Regions from separate parts of the Kitasatospora sp. NPDC094015 genome, predicted to be linked through region 2. Evidence: predicted binding sites of a transcription regulator. Region 2 holds the regulator's gene; the other holds the start of a gene.
What was found. Region 2 encodes HrcA, which represses chaperone genes, less so after heat shock. Its sites were predicted from a motif close to TTNGCACTCNGNNNNNCNGAGTGCNAA; they were not measured.

Region 1 (11,432 bases), on a different contig from region 2:
CGAGCAGGACGGCGAACGGCTGGCCCGCGACGTGCTGTTCGGCGACCAGGACGGCGTGGCCGAGGCCCTTGGGGTCGCCCTGGCGGACGTAGTGCATGTTGGCGAGCTGGACCGACTCCTGGACCCGGCGCAGGCGGTCGTGGTCGCCCTTGCGGGTGAGCAACTCCTCGAGCTCGTACGCCCGGTCGAAGTGGTCCTCCAGCGCCCGCTTGTTGCGTCCGGTGACCATCAGTATGTCGGAGAGCCCGGCTGCGGAGGCCTCTTCGACGACGTACTGGATGGCGGGCTTGTCGACGACCGGCAGCATCTCCTTGGGAGTCGCCTTGGTCGCCGGCAGGAACCGGGTCCCCAACCCGGCTGCGGGCACGACAGCCTTGGTGACGGGGGTGCGGGCGTTCGTCTTCGTCATGCGGTGACCTTACTAAGGCGTGCTGGCGCCCAGCTGAGAGTGATGTGAACCGACTATGAAACCGTATCCCGCGCGGTCTCCGTGGCGGTGACCCGGGAAGGACGGGCAGGGGCGTCGGAGGCCTTGCCCGCGCAGGTGGACACACTACCCGCCGTGCCCGACGCCTCCGGAACCACCAAGTGAGGGCTGCGGGACGGTTGTGAGGCGGGCACGTCGACAGCGCGTGCCGACGGGTCCTCGCGGCGGCCGGCACGGGGTCGGCCGGCTCCTTCGCGGGCAACCCCTTCGTGGGCGACCGTTCCGTTGACGGCGGCGGTCGTGGCCCCGGGCCCGTCGGGGGTGGTGACCGGCCCCGCGCCTCCCGGCGGCAGGGCGGCCGGCCCCAGGCCGTCGGCGGCGGGCCGCTCGCCGCCGTGCCAGCGGTCGCCCCCCGCGGCGCGGGCCTCGCCCAGCGCCCGGTCGGCGGCCCGCAGCAGCAGCGCCGCGTGCCCGCCGTCCTCGGGGAGCACCGAGATGCCGATGGCGGCGGTGAGCCCGTTGCCCCCGGCCGAGCGGCGCGGGGCGGGGCCGGCCGGTGACCAGTCCAGCAACTGGTGGCGGCGCACCGCCCAGCAGAGCCGCTCGGCGACCTGGACGGCGCCCTTCGCCCCGGTGTCCGGCAGCAGGATCAGGAACTCCTCGCCGCCGTACCGGCCCAGGGTGTCCGAGCGACGGATCTCGATGCTCAACCGCTGCACCAGGTCGCGCAGGATGGCGTTGCCCCGGCCGCGACCGTGCTCGGCCACGATCGCCTCGAAGCCGGCGATCTCCAGCATCAGCAGCGCCAGCGGGCGCGGCCGGCCCTCGCCCTGCTCGGCCCGGCGGGAGCGCTCGATCTCGCGGTCCAGGGTGAGCTGCAGGTGCCGGTAGTTCCACACCCCGGTGAGCGGGTCGCAGGCCGCGGTGCGCTGCAACTCGGAGCACTCCTGTTCCAGTTCGGCCACCCGCCGGCCCAGCTCGGCCTCCCGGGCCGCCGCCTGCGCGGTGCTCCGCCGCAGCCGCAGCCCGCACCAGCCGGCGGCCGCCAGCGCGGCCGCGCCGATCGGCACCAGGGCCTCTACCAGGAGCGGGGTGGACATCGGCGGCCTTCCGCGTGTCAGGCTCTGCACACCGTGCCGGCGCCGAGCTGTGGAGATCTCTTGACTGCCAATCCTTTGTCCAACGACAAGGCCGAGCTGAGGTCACGGCTGCTGGACCGGCGGCGGGCACTGACCCCCGCGCAGCGCGAGGCCGCCGCCGGGGCGCTGGCCGGGCACGCCGGGGAGCTGGCGGGGCCGGGTGCCACGGTGGCGGCGTACGTGTCGATCGGCGCCGAGCCGGGGACGGGGCCGCTGCTGGACGCGCTGCTGGCCCGCGGGGTCCGGGTGCTGCTGCCGGTGCTGCTGCCCGACAACGACCTGGACTGGGCGCGCCACACCGGCCGCGCGGAGCTGGCCCCGGCCGCCCGCGGGCTGCTGGAGCCGACCGGCCCGCGGCTCGGCCCGGCGGCGGTGTGCTCGGCCGCCCTGGTGCTGCTGCCGGGGCTGGCGGTGGACCGCCGGGGCATCCGGCTCGGGCGCGGCGGCGGCTCGTACGACCGGGTGCTCGCTCGGCTCGCCGCGGCCGGGGCCGAGCCGGAGCTGGCCACCCTGCTGTACGACCACGAGCTGCTGGCCGAGGTGCCGGCCGAGCCGCACGACCTGCCGGTGCGGGCGGTGGTCACCCCGTCGGGGGTGGTCCGCTTCGGCGGCTGACGGGGCTGGTGGGGCTGACGGGCGCTGACGGGGCGCCCACGGGCGGCGTGGCCCGGGAACGGCGAAGGTCCGGGAACGGCGAAGGCCGGCCGCCCCCGTCGGGGACGACCGGCCCTGGCCACCGCCGGATCAGCCCGGCAGCAGGGTCATCGTGTGCTTGGCCGCCTTGCCCACGGCGTCCGAGCTGTAGGCCCAGGTCAGCATCTTGCCGTCGACCCAGAGCTGGGTCTGGTCGTTGTAGTTCGGGTGGAAGGCGTGGCCCGAGGCGCCGCCGACGTTGATCCACTGCGAGGCGTCGAAGTCGCTCAGGTCGACCACCATCCGCATCGACGGGATCCAGTCCACCTGGTACCCGGCCGCCGCGTTCCAGCCCGCCGCGTCGACCGCCGCGGTGCCGCCGGAGAGCTGGTACGGCCCCCGGTTGAGCAACCGGTGGACCAGCCCGGAGGCGATCGAGGAGTTGTCGGTGCCGAGCGTCTGCTCCTGGAGGGTCAGCGTGTGCAGCCGGCCCCAGCTCCAGGTCGTTATGTCCTTGCCCAGCTGCGCGGTGAGGTCCTGGCGGGCGTCCTTCATGGCCTCGCCGAGCAGGCCGTCCAGGCCGTGCTGCTGGCTGTGGTTGGAGTCGATGTAGTCCCACCAGGCGTTGTCGGGCTTGGTGAGCATCTGGCGGACCACCTCGGTCCAGCGGTCGCCGCCGTCCGGCTGCGCGGCCGAGGCCTTGCGGGTGCCGCACTCCGTGACGGCCTGGGTGGTGTTGCCGACGGCGCCCTCGGGCAGCGTGGCGTCCCGCTTCTGCCGGACCAGCAGGCAGTCCCCCTCGGCCCGCAGGCCGGCCGGGAACTTCTGCCCGAAGGCCAGGGTGAGCAGCTGGCGCCAGACGCCGTTGTAGTACGCGGCCGCGGCCGAGTCGGCGTCCTGGTGGAAGTTCCAGTCCTTGAGCAGGTCCTGGGCCTCGCGCACGTAGGGGTCGTCGATCTTGACCTTGAGCAGCAGCGGGACCAGGGTCTGCGCCATCACGCTGGTGTTGTCCAGCTGGATGGCCTGCATGTCGGTCGGGGAGATCTTGCCGCCGTTCTTCAGGCGGGAGTCGATCTGGTCGGAGATCTCCTTGGCCCGGGTGCCGTACTCCCAGTCCTTGGTCAGCAGGTACTTGTAGCCGGCCGGGTCGATCACGGCCTGGTTGGCGGTGACGATGTAGCCGGAGGCGGGGTTGAAGCTGTACGGCAGGGCCTTGAAGGGGATGAAGTCCTTCTTCCAGCCGTAGGAGGAGTCCCAGCCCGGGGCCGGGTAGGTGCCGTCGCCCTTCGTCCGCTGCGGGATCATGCCGGGCGCCTGGTAGCCGATGTTGCCCTTGGTGTCGGCGTAGATCAGGTTCTGCGCGGGGACGGCGAAGTCGGCGGCGGCGGCCTGGAAGTCGGCCCAGCCGGTCGCCTGGTCCAGCTTGAAGACGGCGTCCATGGTCTGGCCGGGGACCAGCGCCGTCCACTGCAGCGCCACGCCGTAGCCGGTCGCGCGGTCCGGGGCGGCGTTGCCCACCGGGGCGTACTGGCCGACGTGCTGCTGCTCGGTGCTCTGATCGGAGATCAGCGGCAGCCCCTCCTGGGTGGTGCGCACGGTGATCGTCCGGTCCTCGCCGCCGGCGACCTTGATGGTCTCCTTGCGGGTCTGGAGCTTCTTCTCCTTGCCGTCCACCAGGTAGGTGTCCGGGCCGGTGACCTTCTCCAGGTAGAGGTCGGTGACGTCGGCGCCGAGGTTGGTGAAGCCCCAGGAGATGTCCTTGTTGTGGCCGATCACCACGCCGGGCATGCCGGAGAAGGTGAAGCCCGCGGTGTCGTAGTTGCAGGTCGGGCTCACCGTCCGGCAGTGCAGGCCCATCTGGTACCAGACGGACGGCATGCCGGGGCCCAGGTGCGGGTCGTTGGCCAGCAGCGGCTTGCCGGTGGTGGTGTGCTTGCCGTCGACCACCCAGGAGTTGGAGCCGATGCCCTGGCCCTGCCGGCCGAGCAGCTGCGGCATCGCGGTGATCTTGTCCGAGATGCCCTGCAGCAGGGCGTCGGTCGCGGCCCTGGCCTGGGTGGTGGCACCGGTCGGCGCGGCGGCGCCGTCGGCCGGCTTGAAGCTGCCGTCGGCGGCGACGGTGCCGGTCTTCACGATCGTGCCGTTGCGGGCGTACGGGTAGTCCGGGTAGAGCTGGTTGACCTGGTCCGGGTCGAAGTTCTGCGAGAGCAGCGCGCGGTCGATCTCCTCCTGCATGTTGCCGGAGAGGTTCCAGGCCATCGCCTTCAGCCAGGCCACCGAGTCGACCGGGTCCCACTTCTCCGGCTTGTAGTCGCCGTTCACGGCGCCGAGCAGGGCGTACTCGAGGGAGGCGTCCGCGCCCCCCGGGTGCTCCTGGAGCCAGGCGTTCACGCCGTCCGCGTAGGCCTGGAGGTTCTTCTTGGTGCTCTCGGACAGCTTGGTGTCGTACTCCTGCTGCGCGACCTGGCGCCAGCCCATGGTCCGCAGGAAGCCATCGGTCTCCACCTGGCCCGAACCGAACATCTCGGACAGCCGCCCGGCGGTGATGTGGCGCCGGACGTCCATCTCCCAGAACCGGTCCTGGGCCTGGACGTAGCCCTGGGCCCGGAACAGGTCGGCGTCGGTGTCCGCGTAGAGCTGCGGGATGCCGTTGGCGTCCCGCTTGACGTCGACCGGGGCCGACATCCCGGCGACCTTCACGGTGCCCTCGACGACGGGGTAGGAGGCGCGGACGGTGCGCACCCCCCAGTAGCCGCCGCCGGCCACGGCGCCGACCAGCAGCACGGCCAGCACGAGCACGATCAGGCGAGCGCGCCGGAACTTCTTCGAGCGGGACATCCGGATCCTTGGCTGGGGAGTTTGCGGCCGTGACAGGTCACCACATTAGGGCGACTCAGGTGGCGCACGAACACGGGGGAGGCCCACGGTGGGGTCCTGGGGACCCTACCTGGCAGGGCGGCGTAAATCCGAGATCAAAGATCAGGTAAAATGTTAGACTGAGTAACGATTCATCAGCTGCCCCCTCACTACGCCGAGGTGCTCCTGCGTGACCGTCGACCAGCTGAACCAGTTCCTGCTCGAAGACTCCGTGATCCTGCTGGTCGCGGTGGTCGCCGTGCGGTTCTCCACCCGATCCGGCCTTCCCAGCCTGTTGATCTACCTCGGCATCGGCGTCGCGCTGGGCCAGAACGGCCTCGGCGTCAGCTTCAACAACGCGGAACTCACGCAGGTCCTCGGCTATGCCGCCCTGGTGGTGATCCTGGCCGAGGGCGGTCTGAAGACCAACTGGAAGTCGATACGTCCGGTGATGCCCGCCGCCACCGTGCTGGCCACCGTCGGCGTCGCGGTCAGCGTCTTCGTCACCGCCGCCGGCGCGCACCTGCTGGTCGGCCTGGACTGGCGGACCAGCATGCTGCTCGGCGCCGTGGTCTCCTCCACCGACGCCGCGGCGGTCTTCTCGGTGCTGCGGATGGTGCCGCTGCCCGAGCGGCTGACCGGCCTGCTGGAGGCCGAGTCCGGCTTCAACGACGCCCCCGTGGTGATCCTGGTGGTCGCCTTCGCCACCTCCGGCCCGCTCGACCCCTGGTACGTCCTGGTCGGCACCATCCTCGCCGAGCTCGCGATCGGCGCCGCCGTCGGCTACGCGGTCGGCCGGATCGGCGCGTACGGGATCAAGCACGTCGCCCTGCCCTCCTCCGGCCTGTACCCGATCGCCGTGCTGGCGCTGGCGGTCCTCGCGTACGCCGGCGGCGCGCTGCTGCACGGCTCGGGCTTCCTCGCCGTGTACGTGGCCTCGGTGATCCTCGGGAACAGCAAGCTCCCGCACGGACCGGCGGTCCGCGGCTTCGCCGACGGGCTGGCCTGGATCGGGCAGATCGGCATGTTCGTGGTGCTCGGCCTGCTGGTCACGCCGGAGACGATGGGGTCGGCGATCGTGCCGGCGCTGGTGGTCGGCGCGGTGCTGGTCTTCATCGCCCGGCCGGCCTCGGTGTTCGCCACCATGACCCCGTTCCGGCTGCCCTGGCGCGAGCAGGCCCTGCTGAGCTGGGCGGGCCTGCGCGGCGCGGTGCCCATCGTGCTCGCCACCATCCCGCTGGTCGCCGAGGTGCCCGAGGCCGAGGAACTGTTCAACGTCGTCTTCATCCTGGTCGTGGTCTTCACCCTGCTCCAGGGGCCGACCCTGCCGCTGGTCGCCCGCAAGCTGCGGATCGGCGAGGGCGCGCTCGGCCAGGACCTGGGCATCGAGTCGGCGCCGCTGGAGAAGCTGCACGGCCGGCTGCTCTCGGTCTCGCTGGCGGACGGCTCCCGGATGTCCGGCGTCGAGGTGGGCGAGCTCCGGCTGCCCAAGGGCGCGGCGGTCACCCTCGTGGTGCGCGACGGGTCGAGCTTCGTCCCCGACCGGGCGACCGTGCTGCGGGCCGGCGACGAACTGCTGGTGGTCACCACCGAGGAGGTCGGCGAGGCCGCGGAGCGCCGGCTGCGCGCGGTCGACCGCGGCGGCAAGCTGGCGGGCTGGCTGGAAGGGCGCCGGTAGCCCGGGGCGGTGGATCGGGGGCCGTGGATCGGGGCCCCTGGATCGGGACCTGTGGATCGGGGGTCGTTGCGGGGTCGCGGCCGTTCGTGCCCGATGGGCGGACGTGTGCTGCTGTTCACCTTCCGTTGCCAGGTAGGGGCGGCCGGGACCGGCTAGTATGAAGGTGTATAAGCGTTGAAACACTGAACCACCCGCAACATCTGCCTGATGCAGAGTTGGCGCGACCGCTCGGCGGCCGCGGTCCGCACGAACTGCCTCAACCGGCCCCCGCTTCCACGAAACGGCCGGACGGACCCGGTATCTACCCCGGTCGACGCGCGAGAGGACGACTCTCGGCGCCGTCGGGGCTCTCCCTGCCCTTGCCGCGCTACCAGGCAGCAGGAAGGACCGACCGTGACGGCCCGCCGAACGGTCGACAGCCCCACCGCCCCTGCCCGCGCCGGATACGGGGCGCTGCTGCGCACCCCGGGCGCCTGGACGTTCCTGGCGCCGGCGTTCGCCGCCCGGCTCCCCTACGCGATGCTCAGCCTGGGCATCATGCTGCTGGTCATCGAGACCAACGGCTCCTACGGCGTGGCCGGCGCCGTCGCGGCGGTCGCCGCGGTCGCGCAGGCCCTGGTCGGCCCGCAGACCGGCCGGCTCGCCGACCGCTACGGCCAGGCCGCCGTACTGCTGCCGAGCGTCGCCGTGCACGCGCTGTCGGTCGGCGCCCTGATCGCGCTGGCCCTCGGCCACGCCCCGGTCTGGAGCCTGTTCCTGGCCGCCGCCCCGGCCGGCGCCAGCGTGCCGCAGATCGGCGCGATGGTCCGGGCCCGCTGGGTCGGACGGCTGTCCGATCGGCCGGCCATGCTGAACACGGCCTTCGCGTTCGAATCGGTCACCGACGAGTTCACCTTCGTGATCGGCCCGGTGCTGGCCACCGCCATCGCCACCCAGGTCAGCCCGGCGGCCGGCCTGATCGCCGAAGCCACGCTCACCGTGCTCGGCGGGCTCGCGTTCGCCGCCCAGCGCCGCACCGCCCCCGCCCGGCACCCCCGGGTCGAGGGCGCGCAGCGGGTCTCCGCCCTGGCCTCCCCCGGTGTCCGGCTGCTGGCCGGCTCCTTCCTGGGCGTGGGCGCCGTCTTCGGCGCCATGCAGGTCTCGGTCACCGCGTTCACCGAGTCGGTCGGCCGCGGCGGCGCCAGCGGCACCGTCTACGGGATCTTCGCCGGCGGCTCGATGGTCGCCGGGGTGCTCTACGGCCTGATCGGCTGGAAGCGCTCGGCCCGGCAGCGGATGCTGTTCAGCTACGCGCTGCTGGTGATCGGCTGCTCCACGCTGTGGGCGATGCCCAGCCTGACGTCGCTGACCGTGGCCGGACTGTGCTGCGGCCTGGCCATCGCGCCGACCCTGATCACCGGGTACACCCTGGTCGAGACGCTGGTCGCCGACGGCGCCAAGACCGAGGCGTTCACCTGGCTGACCGGTGCGATCGGGCTCGGCCTGGCGGTCGGGCAGACCGTCGCCGGGCAGCTGATCGACCAGCGCGGTCCCTCCGCCGGGTTCCTGGTGGCGCTGGCCGGCTCCGGGCTCGGGCTGATCGCGCTGGTGTCGCTGCGGGGGCTGCTGGTGGCACCCGGGGCGCGCAGCCGGACGGTCGCACGGGGTGCGGGGACGGTCCCGGCGGGGGCGCAGATCGCGACCGCCGAGGGCTGAGGGCTCCGGGCTTGGTCCGGTTTGCCGGGCCGGTTTGCCGGGGCGGTTTGCGTCCGGTTTGCGGGGCCGGTTTGCGGTCCGGTTCCGGCCCGGTTCGGGCCTGGCTTCCGGGTCCGGTGGTCATCTGACACCCGGATCACACCGGGAGCGCTGGACTCGGCCCACGGAATACCGCATCATTGGACACCGTTAGCACTCATCAGGCCCGAGTGCCAGAGGGAAGTGCAGGAGGAAGAGCAAGTGCCCACGTACCAGTACCAGTGCACCGAGTGCGGGACCGGCCTGGAGGCGGTGCAGAAGTTCACCGACGATGCGCTGACCACGTGCCCCGAGTGCCAGGGGAAGCTCCGCAAGGTCTTCTCGGCCGTGGGTGTGGTCTTCAAGGGCTCGGGGTTCTACCGGACCGACAGCCGCTCCTCGTCCAGCAGCTCGGTGACCCCGGGGGCGTCCAGCTCCTCGTCCACCGGCTCGTCGACGTCCTCGACGCCCGCCGCGAGCTCCTCCGGCTCCTCGTCCTCCTCGTCGACGACGGCGTCCGCGCCGGCCGCGAGCTGAGGCGGGGCGACCGCAGGCCGTACCGAGGCCGCGCACGCACGTTCGTACGCACCGAGGCCCGGTGGCACCGCTCAGGCGGTGTCGCCGGGCCTTCGGCGTGCCCGGGCGGGGTGCCCGGGCGGGGTGCCCGGGCGGGGTGCCCGGGCGGGGTGCCCGGGCGGGGTGCCCGGGCGGGGTGCCCGGGCGGGGTGCCCGGGCGGGGTGTGCGGGGGTAGGTGCGGCGGGGTGGGCGTCAACCGCTGGGGGCCTGTTCACCCTGGCGAGGTAGCCGGGTTGTCCACAGGGCCGGGTTTTCCACAGGATCTGCGGGGGTCATTCCGGGGATCGCCGGGTCGGCGGAGGCTGGGTCCCGCGGGTCCCACCGGGCCCGTTCGACCCGACCCGAAGGCGGTGCTCCGACCATGACCACGGCTGCCCACTCCGCCCCGCTCCCCGCTCCCGCCGTGCCGCCGCGGCAGGAAGTCCCCTACTTCACCCCGATCCGGCGCGGTGGCGGTGGCCGCCATCGGCTCCGGCAGGCGGTCCGGCACCGGCCCGGGCTGCTGCTGGCCGGCGTGCTCACGGCGGTGGCGCTGACCTCAGGGGTGCTGCGGGGTGGTGAGCCGCCGCCCCAGGCCGGTCCGGGCATCTCCGGGGTGGTCGGCGAGGCGCGCTGCACCACCGGGCACTGAGGGCGCTCGGCTCCCGCCCGGCCCCCGGCGGCGCTCAGTCGCCGTGGTGGGGCGGCCGCTGGCTCAGGTACCAGTCCAGTCCGCGTCCACCGCTCTCCCCGCCGCGCGGGCGCTCGCCCCAGCCCTGGTCGGTGTCGTCGCTGGTCTGCCGGTCCAGGGGGTCGCCGAAGACCAGCCCAGCGGGCTTCCGTGCCTTCCCCCCGTTCGCCGGTGCGCCGGTCCCGTCCTGGTCACCGTCGCGGCCGTTCCCGCCGTCCTGCTCGCTCGGCCCGCTCATGCCGCCTCGCCTCCCGCTGTTCCTGTCCTGCCCGCCACCGTCCGACCACCGTCGACCCACCACCAGCCTAGGCCGCACGACGGCGGCCCCGGCACGGCCGAAGCCGTACCGGGGCCGGTGGGTCCAACCGTTCCCGTCCGCCCGCGTCACCGCCTGCGTCAGGCTGCCTCGAAGCCGGCGTGGTCGGCGATCTTCTTCAGCTCCGCCAGCGCGTGCTTCTCGATCTGCCGGATCCGCTCGCGGGTCAGCCCGTGCTGCTTGCCGACCTCGGTGAGCGTGCGCTCGCGGCCGTCCTCCATCCCGTAGCGGGAGCGGATGATCGAGGCCGTCCGGTCGTCCAGCCGGTCGATCAGGGTGTCCAGCTCCTCGCGGCGGAGCATGACCATCACGGCGTCCTCGGGGGAGACCGCTCCGGTGTCCTCCACCAGGTCGCCGAACTGGGTCTCGCCCTCGTCGTCGACCGACATGTTCAGGCTGACCGGGTCACGCGCCCAGTCCAGCACGTCCTTCACCCGCTGCTCGCTGATGTCCAGCTCGGCGCCGATCTCGGCCGGCTCCGGCTCACGGCCGAGCTCCTTGGCCTTCTCGCGCTGGACCCGGCGGATCCGCCCGAGCTCCTCGACCAGGTGCACGGGCAGCCGGATCGTCCGCGACTGGTCGGCGATCGACCGGGTGATCGCCTGCCGGATCCACCACGTCGCATAGGTGGAGAACTTGAAGCCCTTCGAGTAGTCGAACTTCTCGACCGCCCGGACCAGGCCCGCGTTGCCCTCCTGGATCAGGTCCAGCAGGGGCAGGCCGCTGCGCGGGTAGCGCCGGGCCACCGCGACCACGAGTCGCAGATTGGAGCGGATGAAGACGTCCTTGGCACGCTCGGCGTCGTCGGCTATGAACTCCAGCTCCTCCCGCCGCACGCCCTTGGGGAGGGTCTCCTCTTCCAGCAGGTGCTGCGCGTAGACGCCGGCCTCGATCCGGAGCGAGAGTTCGACCTCCTCGGCGGCGTCGAGCAGGGGCGTCCTGGCGATCTCGTCCAGGTACATGCCGACAAGGTCGCGGTCGGCCTCGAAGTTGGTCGGGCGGGCCGAGCGAGTCCGGTCGGCCCTGTCGCGAACGACGGCACGGGTGGCCATGCTTGCTCCCTTGCTGGTGTTGCCGGGTCTGCCTGCGGCTGTGCCGATCCGGTGCGGACCGGTACAGCGGGATCCACGAAGGATCCCCGGGGAGATCCACGGGCTCGAAGAGGTGCGGGCCTCACCGAGGCTCACACGTAACGATCCAACGCACAGAAATCGGACAACATTCCCAACTCCCTCAGAGTTTCCTCCGCCATGGAGTATCCTGCTCATTTTGCCCTCGATCCCGCACGCAGCGTGATCGATGGTGCACGCCATGCGATCGCCGAATCTGCGGCAACTCGACACAAAAGATGCCGAATCGGGATTCACCAGGCATCGGGAACGCCGTCCCACCGGGAAGGTGACAGCCATGCAGCAGCCGATCG
Region 2 (11,432 bases):
AGGCCCGGGAGAGCGGGGAGAGCAGATGAGCAGCGGCCCGAGCAGCAGTACCTGGCAGCGCCCGCCCGGCGCCGCGCTGCCCGCGGCCGGGCAGCGCCGCAGCGTCCTGCTCGCCGGCCTGCCCCGGCAGGTCTCCCGGGCCCGGGCGTTCACCCGGGAGGCACTGGCCGACTGGGGCCGCACCGATCCGGAGGAGGTCGAGGACCTGCTGCTCCTGGTCAACGAACTGGTCGCGAACGCTCTGCTGCACGCCGGGGGCGCGCAGCGGCTCACCCTGCACGCCACGGCCGGCGGCCGGCTGCGCATCGAGGTGGCCGACGGCCTGCGCACCCCGCCCGTCATGAGCCGGCCGCACCGCCCGGGACAGCCCGGCGGGCACGGCATGCACATCGTCCAACGGCTCGCCGACGCCTGGGGCGTGGCCGAGCACGACAGTGGCAAGACGGTCTGGGCCGAGGTCGGCGCCCCCGCCGCGGCCGCCCCCGAGCCCTCGTACCCGGAGTGGGTCAACCCGCATGGCGGTACCGGCCCGGGGTAGGCGAGGGCCGGCCCGAACGGGCCGAACCACGGCAGGAGGTCAGCACCATGGGAATCGGTGGTTGCGTCATCGTGTTCGCGATCGGGGCGATCCTCGCGTTCGCCGTCGACTGGCACGTCTCGGGGGTGAACCTGCACACGGCGGGCGTGATCCTGATGCTGGCCGGCCTGATCGGCCTGATCGCCTACGTCCGGGTGTTCCGCCGCCGCCGGCTCGGTGGCCTGCGCGGCGCGGACGTGGTGGAGGAACGGCGCTACGTCGACGAGGTCTGAGCGGGGACGACGGGTGGGCGGCCGCGGGGGCCGCCCACCCGTCCGGCTAGAGCTCCGGCAGCGGCGGCGCCGCCTTCGCCGGGGCCCCGTCCAGCGCGGCGAGCGCGATCCGCACGCCCTCGGCCAGCTGCGGGTCCAGGTCCGCGGCCCACTGGTGCGGGGCGATCGGCACCTCGACGTCCGGGTCGACGCCGTGGTTCTCCACCCCCCAGCCGTAACCCTCCAGCCAGTAGGCGTACTTGGGCTGGGTGACCCCGGTGCCGTCGACCAGCGCGTACTTGCTGTCGATGCCGATCACCCCGCCCCAGGTGCGGGTGCCGACCACCGGGCCGATCCGCAGCGCCTGGATCGCGGCGTTGACGATGTCGCCGTCCGAACCGGAGAACTCGTCCGCCAGCGCCACCACCGGGCCGCGCGGCGCGTCGTCCGGGTACGAGGTCGGGTTGGCCAGGTCACGGGCCCGGGCCCAGCCGACGATCCGCCGGTTGAGCTTCTCGATGATCAGCTGCGAGGTGTGGCCGCCGCGGTTCTCCCGCAGGTCGACCACCACGCCCTCCTTGGCCACCTCCACCCGCAGGTCGCGGTGGAGCTGCGCCCAGCCCGCACTGACCATGTCCGGGATGTGCAGGTAGCCGAGCCGGCCGCCGGACAGCTCCCGGGTCGCGGCCCGCCGGCCGGCCACCCAGTCGTGGTAGCGCAGCGCCTCCTCGTCGGCCAGCGGCACCACCACCGGGTGGCGCTCGCCGGTGCCGTCCTTGGCGGTCACGGTCAGCTCGACCGGCTGCCCGGCGGTGCCGGCCAGCAGCGGGGCCGGCCCGGTCACCGGGTCCACCGGGCGGCCGTTCACCGCCACGATCGCGTCGCCCGGCCGCACGGCCGCGCCGGGCGCCGCCAGCGGCGAGCGCGCCCGCGGGTCGGAGGACTCGCCCGGCAGGATCCTGGCGATCCGCCAGACCTCGCCGTCGCGCACCAGGTCCGCGCCGAGCAGCCCCTGCCGGCGGGCCTCCTCGGTGCCCCGGCCGTGCGCCCGGACGTAGGCGTGCGAGGTGCCGAGCTCGCCGACCGTCTCCCAGAGCAGGTCGACCAGGTCGTCGTAGGTGCCGACCTTCTCGACCAGCGGGCGGTAGCGCGCCAGCACCCCGGCCCAGTCGACACCGTTCATGTCCGCGCGCCAGTAGTTGTCCCGCATCAGACGGCCGTTCTCGTCGAACATCTGCCGCCACTCGGCGGCCGGGTCGACGGTGACCCGCACCCGGGCGAGGTCCACCTCCAGGTCGTCGTCCTCCCCCGCCTTGCTCTCCGCGGGCAGCACCCGCAGCCGGCCCTCGTCCTGCACCACCAGCCGGCCGCCGTCACCACTCACCGCGTACGAGTCCACCCCGGCGACCAGCTCCTCGGCCCGGCGCTTGGCGAAGTCGAACCGCTCCAGCGCGGGCCGCGGGTGGCTGTCCTCCAGCGAGGCCGCGATGTCGCCGAGCTCGCCGAGCAGCGGGAGCCTGGTCCACAGCACCCCCTCCCGGGTGGCGTGCAGGCTGCCGAACTGGCCGCCCTCCACCGGGAACGGGATGATCCGGTCGGCGAGTCCCTCCAGGTCGACCCGGGTGACCGGGGGCCGGTCCTCGCCCTTGTCGCCGTCCTTGCCGGCCTTGGCCTCCTCCGCGCCCTTGGCCGACTCCTCCGGCTCGCCGCCCGCCGGCCGCCCGGCCCGCTGCGGGCCGAACGGTGACGGGGTGTCGGCCGCCAGCGTCAGCAGATAGGGCCGGGCCCCGGTCGGGAACGACAGGTCGAAGACGTACGAGTCGTACACCGGGTCGAAGTTGCGGACCGACAGGAAGGCCAGGTGCTTGCCGTCCGCCGTGAAGGCCGGCGAGTAGTCGGTGAACCGCTGCGGGGTGGCCGCCGCGACCGTGCGGTCGGCCAGGTTCGCCAGCATGATCTGGCGCAGGCTCCACGGGCCCAGGGTCGGCTGCGACCAGGCCAGCCAGCCCGAGTCCGGGCTGAACACCAGGCCGCTGACCTCGCCGTCACCGCTGCGCACCAGCTCGTGCACGGCGCCGTCGGCCAGCTCGACCAGCAGCAGCCGGCCGTCGTGCGCGGCGACCGCCAGCCGGGCGCCGTCCGGCGAGACCGCCAGGTCCAGCACCCGGCCGAGCTGCCCGGCGGCGAACCGGCGGCGCTCGGCCCCGAGCACCGCCGGGGCGTACTCGACCGCGTCCTCGCCCTCGGCGTCGGTCACCCAGACCACGCCCTGCGCGCCGTCCTTGCCCGGCACCACCCTGGCCAGCCGGGCCCGGGTGCCGGGGGTCTGCTCCAGCACCCGGGCCGGGCCCTCCCGGTGGGTCAGCCAGTGCACGCTGCCGCGGACCACCACGGCGCTGGCCCGGCCGGTGCGGTCCGGTGCCACCGTCTCCAACTGTCCGGCGGCCGGGGTGGGATGGGGCTGGCGGTCGGTGCGCGGGCCGGCCGGGCGGATGTCGAGACGGCGCGGCGCGGCGCCGTCCAGGTCGTCCAGCAGCCACAGGTCGCCCGCGCTGTGCCAGATCACCCGGGTGCCGTCGGTGGTGGCGTTGCGGGCGTAGAAGCCCTGCTCCTGCGGGCCACCGGCGCTGTGCCGGCGCAGGTCGGAGCCGTCCGGCAGGCTGGAGTACAGCTGGCCGACGCCCTCGTGGTCGGACAGGAACGCGACCCGGCCGCCGACCCAGAGCGGGGACTCGACGTTGCCGCCGAGATCGGCGTGCAGCCGCCCGAACTCCTGGGAGCCGATCCAGAGTTTGCCCGCCGTGCCGCCCCGGTACCGCTTCCACCAGCCCGGCTCGCGGCTGATCGCGGAGAGCAGCAGCACCCGCTCGCCGCCCGGCTCGTACGCCAGCCCGCCGATCGGCCCGTACGGCAGCCGGGTCGGCTCGCCGCCGTCCAGCGGCAGGGCGAACGCCCAGGAGCGCCGGATGGTGGCCTGCCCCGCGGTGGTGGTGGCGACCGGACGGCCGTCCGGCGTCCAGCCGCGCAGCGCGGTGAACGGGCTGCCCCAGTAGGTGAGCCGGCGCGCCGGGCCGCCGTCGACCGGCGCCACGTGGATCTCCGGGGCGCCGTCCCGGGTGGAGGCCCAGGCGACCGACCGGCCGTCGGGCGAGAACCGGGGCCGGCTCACCGGGGTCTGATCGGCGGTCAGCCGCCAGGCCCGGCCACCGTCGACCGGCGCCAGCCAGATGTCGTCCTCGGCGACGAAGGTGACGAGGTCACCGTGCAGATGCGGGTGGCGCAGGTAGGCGCCCGTGGAGGAGGTGCTCTCTGGTTCGGTCACGGCAGTCACCCTAGGCACCACCCGACAGCCCGGCCAAGAGTTTCTTCGAGGGCGAAACGCCCGCGCCGCGAACGGGATCCGTCACCAGCAGCGGCAGTACACCCAGCGCCGCCTACGGGCCAGCGCCGCCACCCCGCGCAGGATCTCGACGGCCGTCCGCGCCGAGATGGCGTCCGGGTCGCCGAGGCCCGCCTCCTGCTCGGCCCACTCCTCGGCCACCTCGTCCAGCCGGTCCTGGTCGGCGGCGGCGAGGGCGACGCACAGGCGGGCCGAGAACACGAACCCCAGGTACCCGTCGGCCATCGGTGCCAGCGTTCGCGGCTCCCCGCGGCGCCGGAGCTCCTCGACGGTGACGCCGGTGAGCCGGCTCTCCCAGAGCAGGACGGCATCGTCGGGCTCGAAGCACGCGCCCACCACCGGCTCGAAGCGCCGACCCGACCCGTCGTGCTCGATGAAGAATTCGACGTCCACGGGGTCATCCTGCCGGAGCAGCCGGGGCCGGTGGTCGGGGTCAGGACCAGCGGCCGGTGCGGCCGAGGAGGAGGGCTCCGGCGGCGACGCCGGCGGTGGAGGTGCGCAGGACGGAGCTGCCCAGGCGGTAGGGGCGGGCGCCGGCCTCGGCGAAGGCGGCGAGCTCCTCGGGGGCGACGCCGCCCTCGGGGCCGACCACCAGCACGATGTCCCCGGTGGCGGGCAGGTCGGCGGCGGCCAGCGGTTCGGCGCCCTCCTCGTGCAGCACCGCGGCGAGCGCCGCCTGCCCGAGCAGCGGCGCCAGCTGGCGGGTCGTCATCAGCTCCCGGACCTCCGGGAACCGCAGCCGGCGGGACTGCTTGCCCGCCTCGCGGGCGGTCGCCCGCCACTTCGCCAGCGCCTTGGCCCCGCGCTCGCCCTTCCACTGGGTGATGCAGCGGGAGGCCGCCCAGGGGATCACCACGTCGACCCCGACCTCGGTCATGGTCTCCACCGCGAGTTCGCCCCGGTCGCCCTTGGGGAGCGCCTGCACCACCACGATCCGCGGGCTCGGCTCCGGCTCGCGCCGCACCCCGGTCACCGTGACGTCCAGCGCGTCCTTGCCCTCGACGGTCGAGACGGTGCCGTCCGCGCCGAGCCCCAGCCCGTCGGCGAGGGTGACCTCCTCCCCCACCGCCAGCCGCTTGACCGCGGCCGCGTGCCGCCCCTCGGCGCCGTCGAGGCGCACCACCGCCCCGGGGGCGACCGCGGCCAGCCGGCCGGCCTCGACGACGAACACGGGCGCGGTCATGGCAGGAACCTCCGGGTGGCTCCCCGGCGGCCACCACCGGGCCGCCGGGAACAGCAGGACGGACGGGCCGGCCCCGCCGGACGCTGTGGTCCGCCGGGGCCGGCCTCGGGACGATCGGGTGCGCTCAGGGCCTCAGCGGCCGTTGAACGCGTCCTTCAGGCGGGAGAACAGCCCCTGCTGCCCCGGCGCGAAGTGGCCGGCCGGCCGCTCCTCGCCGCGCAGCACGGCGAGCCGCCGCAGCAGGTCCTCCTGCTCGGGGTCGAGCTTGGTGGGCGTCTGCACCTCGACATGCACTATCAGGTCGCCCCGGCCGCCGCCGCGCAGGTGCGTGATGCCGCGCCCGTGCAGCGGGATGGACTGGCCGGACTGGGTGCCGGGCCGGATGTCGACCTCCTCCAGCCCGTCCAGGGTCTGCAGCGGCACCTGGGTGCCGAGCGAGGCCGCCGTCATCGGGATGGTGACCGTGCAGTGCAGGTCGTCGCCACGGCGCTGGAAGGTGGGGTGGGTGCTCTCGGCGATCTCGACGTACAGGTCGCCGGCCGGGCCGCCGCCGGGGCCGACCTCGCCCTCGCCGGCCAGCTGGATCCGGGTGCCGTTGTCGACACCGGCCGGGATCTTGACGGTGAGGGTCCGGCGGGCGCGCACCCGGCCGTCGCCGGCGCACTCGGGGCACGGGGTCGGCACGACGGTGCCGAAGCCCTGGCACTGCGGGCACGGCCGCGAGGTCATGACCTGGCCCAGGAAGGACCGGGTGACCTGGGACACCTCGCCCTTGCCGCGACACATGTCACAGGTCTGCGCGGAGGTGCCGGGGGCCGCGCCCTCGCCGCTGCAGGTGGTGCAGGTGACGGCGGTGTCGACCTGGAGTTCCTTGGTGGTGCCGAACGCGGCCTCCTCCAGGGTGATCTCCAGGCGGATCATGGCGTCCTGGCCGCGCCGGGTGCGCGAGCGCGGTCCGCGCTGGCCGCCGGCGGCGCCGAAGAAGGCGTCCATGATGTCGGAGAAGCCGAATCCGGCCGCGCCGAACCCGCCCGCGCCGCCGCCACCGCCGTTGGGCGACAGCGGGTCCCCGCCGAGGTCGTAGACCTGCCGCTTCGCGGGGTCGGAGAGCACCTCGTAGGCGGCGTTGATCTCCTTGAACCGCTCCTGCGTCTTCGGGTCCGGGTTGACGTCCGGGTGCAGTTCGCGCGCGAGACGCCGGAACGCCTTCTTGATCTCGTCCTGACCCGCGTCACGTCGGACGCCGAGTACCGCGTAGTAGTCCGTGGCCACCAAATGCTCCGGTTTGTTCCGCCTCTAGAAGTGCTTGCGACTGCTGCGCGCCGGCCTGCGGCGCGTCATGTCCTACGACTCGGCCAGGATCTGGCCGACGTACCGTGCCACCGCTCGCACCGCCCCCATTGTGCCCGGGTAATCCATCCGGGTCGGACCGATCACCCCGAGCTTCGCCACGCTCTGGTCGCCCGAACCGTAACCGACCGAGACGACGGAGGTGGAATTGAGCCCCTCGTAGGCGTTCTCGTGGCCGATCCGGACGGTCATCGCGGCGTCCGCCGTCTCACCCAGCAGGCGCAGCAGCACCACCTGCTCCTCCAGTGCCTCCAGCACCGGCTGGATGGTCAGCGGGAAGTCGTGTCCGAAGCGGGTCAGGTTGGCGGTGCCCGCCAGCATGATCCGCTCCTCGTTCTGCTCGGCCAGCGTCTCGAACAGGGTGGCCAGCACCGTGCTGACGGTCGGCCGCTCGGCCGGCTCGAAGGCCGCCGGGAGGTCCTCCAGCGCGACCGGCACCTCGGGCAGCGGCCGGCCGCCCGCCCTGGCGTTCAGCTTGGCCCGCAGGTCGGCCAGGACGGTGTCGCCGACCGCGCCGGGGCAGTCGACGATCCGCTGCTCGACCCGGCCGGTGTTGGTGATCAGGACCAGCATCACCTTGGCCGGGGTCAGCTGGACCAGCTCGATGTGCCGGACCGTGGACCTGGTCAGCGAGGGGTACTGGACCACCGCGACCTGCCGGGTGAGCTGCGCCAGCAGCCGCACCGTGCGGGCCACCACGTCGTCCAGGTCGACCGCGCCCTCCAGGAAGTGCCGGATCGCCCGGCGCTCCGGGCTGGTCATCGGCTTGACCTCGGCCAGCCGGTCGACGAACAGCCGGTACCCCTTGTCGGTGGGAATCCGGCCGGCGCTGGTGTGGGGCTGCTGGATGAAGCCCTCCTCCTCCAGCGCGGCCATGTCGTTGCGCACGGTGGCCGGCGAGACGCCCAGGCTGTGCCGCTCGACCAGGGCCTTGGAGCCGACCGGCTCCTCGGTACCCACGTAGTCCTGGACGATCGCCCGCAGCACGGCGAGCCTGCGGTCGTCCAGCGGACGGCCGACGGGGCGGGTATCCACCACCGCGCGGGCCGGTTCGACGGAACGGGGCTCGTCGACCATGGGCACGCACCTCCGTCTTCGTCCGTTGAGCTGTTGAGTGTCCGATATCTGGCACTCCGGCAGGCAGAGTGCCAGGACCTTACCAGCCAGTGTAAGGCCCTGCCCCGACGGCAGGAACGGGCCGCCCCGGTGATCCTTCCCGCATTGCCGGGGCGGTACGGGCGGTGCGTGGTGCTCGGGGGCGTCCCGAGTGGCAGCATCGGAGGCGAGCGCGAGAGCGAGGGAGTGGCGATGTCGACTTCAGGGCAGCACTCCCGGTTCGCCCCCGATCGGGGGCTGACCGGTCGGATGGTCACCACGATGTTCCTGATCGGCCTGGTCTACGTGGGCTTCACCGGGCTGCTGATCGTCCTGCTGCGCGGGGCCTGGCCGCTGATCGTGCTGATCTCCGGCGGGCTGTTCGTGGCCCAGTTCTGGTTCAGCGACAAGATCACCGAGCGGGCGATGGGGGCCCACGAGGTCACCCCCGAGCAGTACCCGCAGCTGCACGGCACCATCGACCGGCTGTGCGCGCTGGCCGACATGCCCAAGCCCCGGGTCGCGGTGGCCGTCAACGACATGCCGAACGCCTTCGCCACCGGCCGCAAACCCGAGAAGTCCGTGGTGTGCGTCACCACCGGGCTGCTGCGCCGGCTCGACCCGGAGGAGCTGGAGGGCGTGCTCGCGCACGAGCTCTCGCACGTCGCCCACCGGGACGTGGCGGTGATGACGATCGCCGGCTTCCTCGGCGTGCTGGCCGGGGCGATGACCAGGATCGCGCTGTACGGCGGGTTCGTGGGCGGCAACCGCAACAGCAACGACGGCAACACCGCGATCGCCCTGCTGATCATCCCGCTGGTCAGCGTGGTGGTGTACGCGCTCAGCTTCCTGCTCACCCGGCTGCTCTCCCGCTACCGGGAGCTGGCCGCCGACCGGGCGGCCGCCCAGCTCACCGGCCGGCCGAGCGCGCTGGCCTCGGCACTCACCAAGGTGACCGGGCAGATCGCCGCCATCCCCACCCAGGACCTGCGCCAGGCGCAGCCGTACAACGCCTTCTACTTCGCCCCCGCGCTGAGCGCCCGGGAGGCCGCCACCCAGCTGTTCTCCACCCACCCGTCGCTGGAGCAGCGGCTGGCCCAGCTGGCGAAGATCTCCGCCGAGCTCGGCCACTGAGCCGGTAGTACCGGACACCGCCCGCCGCCCGCACCCGCCACCAGTCACCCGTCACCCGCCACCCGTCACCCGTCACCGAGGAGCTCGACGTGGGATTCCTGGACGCCCTGCTCGGCCGCAGCAAGCCGGCCAAGCCGGACCTGGACCAGCTGTTCGGCGTGCCGTCGGCGGCGCTGACCCTGGAGGCGGCGGCCGGGTTCCGTCCGACCGGCCTCGGCTCGGTCTGCTTCGCCGCCGTCGAGGGCGGCGCGTTCGCCGAGGTCGAGCGGCAGGTCCGGGCCCTGCTGGACGCCGACACCCCGAACGGCGGCGTCCCGGTGGAGGCCTCGCAGGACGGCTACGGGTACTCCTGGCTGCTCGCCCGGCACTCCCCCGAGCAGCTCCCCGACCTGGTGAACGACCTGCACGCGGTCAACAGCGAGCTGGAGGGCAACGGCTTCGGCCCGCAGCTGCTCTGCTCGCTGGTCGGCTTCCGCAACGAGGCCGGGCAGCCGCTCGCCCTGGTCTACCTGTTCAAGCGCGGGACCTTCTACCCGTTCGCGCCGATGCCCGGCGGCGGCGAGAAGCGCAACAGCCCGCTGGAGCTCCAGGTCCGCGCGATGCTCGGCAACGACCTGCGGCTGGAACAGGACCTGACCCGCTGGTTCCCGGTCTGGGGCGCTCCCGGACTGTGAGCGCGCCGCCCAGGGCCTGCGGGCGCTGACGGGGGGTCGGTTTCGTATAGTCCGGGCATGCGCAGCAGGGAGTACGGACCGGACCTGACCCCGCCGTGGAAGCGGCAGCAGCCCGCCCCCGAGGTGGCGGCCGAGCGTGATCTGGTGGTCGAGGAGGCCGCCACCGGCTTCTGCGGCGCGGTGGTGCGCTGCGAGAAGACCGCCGAGGGGGTGACGGTGACCCTGGAGGACCGCTTCGGCAAGCACCGGGTGTTCCCGCTGACGCCGCGCGGCTTCCTGCTGGAGGGCCGGGTGGTGACCCTGGTCCGGCCGAGCGGGCCGGCCCCCGCGCGCGGCCCCGGGCTGACGGCGTCCGGTTCGGTCGCGGTGCCCGGCGCGCGGGCGCGGGTGGCGCGCGGGTCGCGGATCTACGTCGAGGGACGGCACGACGCCGAGCTGGTCGAGCGGGTCTGGGGCGACGACCTGCGGATCGAGGGCGTGGTGGTGGAGTACCTGGAGGGGATCGACGACCTGCCGGCGATCGTCGCGGAGTTCGCGCCCGGCCCGGGGCGGCGGCTCGGCGTGCTGGTGGACCACCTGCTGCCGGGCACCAAGGAGCACCGGATCGCGGGCCGGGTGACCGGCGACTCGGTGCTCGTGGTGGGGCACCCGTACATCGACGTCTGGCAGGCCGTGAAGCCGTCCGGCGTGGGCATCCCCGGCTGGCCCGAGGTGCCGCGCGGGGAGGGCTGGAAGGAGGGCGTCTGCCGCCGGCTCGGCTGGCCGGTGGACACCCCGGCGGCCTGGAAGCGGATCCTCGCCTCGGTGAACTCCTACCGCGATCTCGACCCGGCGCTGCTCGGCCGGGTCGAGGAGCTGATCGACTTCGTGACGGCCGAGCGGCCGGGCGACCCTTTGGCATGATTTCGACAAGCTGATAACCCGTCAGTAACATCACGCAGGCGGCCCCGCATCCGGGGTCGCCTGCTTCCGGTGTTTCCGCGCGGCCCCGCTCTGCGCCGCGCGTCGAAGGGGATCCGTTGTCCAACTCCGTCCGTACGTTCCGGCTGCCCGCGCTCGCGCTGGCCGTCCTGCTCGGCGCCGCCGCCTGCGCGGGCCCGGCCGCACCGCCGTCGGCGGACGCCGCGGCCGCCGCGACGCCCGCCGCCCCGGCCCGGGGCGGCGCCACGCCGCAGGGCACCGGCGAGGCCCTGGTGGTGGCCGCCGCGCGGCCCGGCCCGCAGCAGACCGCCGTGGTGACCCCGAGCCCCGGCGGACCCGCCGTGGCCCCCGCCGCCCGCAGCGTCCGGCTGGCCGCCTACGACCCGGCCACCGGCACCGCCGTGCTGGCCGCCGCCCCCGGGCCGGCCGCCACCGGCGCGGCTGCGAGCCCGAGCGCGACGGCGAGCGCGACCAAGGGCTCCCCCGGCCCGAGCCGCACCCCGTCCACCACCCCGTCCACCGCCCGGTCCGCGAGCCCGAGCCCCGACGGCACCCCGCCGGCGGCCGAGCCGGTGCAGGCCGGCCAGCTGATCGCCAGCCCGCCGACCCCCGCCGCGCCGCAGGGCGCGCTGCTGGCGGTCACCAAGGTGCAGCCGGGCGCCGACGGCACCGTCCGGGCCGACACCCGCCCGGCCACCCTGCCCGAGCTGCTCGGCGGCGCCGAGGCGGACGGCCGGGTGCCGGTCGATCCGCACGCGCTCTCGGTCAAGCCCCTGGTCGAGGACGTGAAGCTGTCCTTCGGCGCGGACGCCGGCGGCGCCACCGCCGAGGCCTCCGGCACCCTCCAGCTGGACGTCCGGGCCCCGATCCCGCTGCCCGGCGGCGC

Region 1: a site for HrcA is predicted at 8,618-8,644, ahead of ABT014_RS05210 (FmdB family zinc ribbon protein). Genes of this name have one in related genera too.

The regions. Positions count from the first base shown of each region.
Region 1 is NZ_JBEOUL010000003.1:197,307-208,738, forward strand. Features, by position in the region: gene galU (UTP--glucose-1-phosphate uridylyltransferase GalU) at 1-409, opposite strand, end outside; gene ABT014_RS05185 (GGDEF domain-containing protein) at 463-1,527, opposite strand; gene ABT014_RS05190 (5-formyltetrahydrofolate cyclo-ligase) at 1,588-2,181, shown strand; gene ABT014_RS05195 (penicillin acylase family protein) at 2,311-5,037, opposite strand; gene ABT014_RS05200 (potassium/proton antiporter) at 5,246-6,733, shown strand; gene ABT014_RS05205 (MFS transporter) at 7,127-8,428, shown strand; gene ABT014_RS05210 (FmdB family zinc ribbon protein) at 8,669-8,983, shown strand; gene ABT014_RS05215 (hypothetical protein) at 9,385-9,654, shown strand; gene ABT014_RS05220 (hypothetical protein) at 9,689-9,931, opposite strand; gene ABT014_RS05225 (sigma-70 family RNA polymerase sigma factor) at 10,090-11,061, opposite strand; gene ABT014_RS05230 (phosphatase PAP2 family protein) at 11,417-11,432, shown strand, end outside.
Region 2 is NZ_JBEOUL010000019.1:127,522-138,953, reverse strand. Features, by position in the region: gene ABT014_RS22520 (ATP-binding protein) at 26-538, shown strand; gene ABT014_RS22515 (hypothetical protein) at 586-810, shown strand; gene ABT014_RS22510 (S41 family peptidase) at 857-4,111, opposite strand; gene ABT014_RS22505 (hypothetical protein) at 4,193-4,582, opposite strand; gene ABT014_RS22500 (16S rRNA (uracil(1498)-N(3))-methyltransferase) at 4,623-5,372, opposite strand; gene dnaJ (molecular chaperone DnaJ) at 5,505-6,644, opposite strand; gene hrcA (heat-inducible transcriptional repressor HrcA) at 6,717-7,799, opposite strand; gene htpX (zinc metalloprotease HtpX) at 8,031-8,951, shown strand; gene pspAB (PspA-associated protein PspAB) at 9,041-9,625, shown strand; gene ABT014_RS22475 (DUF3097 domain-containing protein) at 9,683-10,528, shown strand; gene ABT014_RS22470 (hypothetical protein) at 10,645-11,432, shown strand, end outside.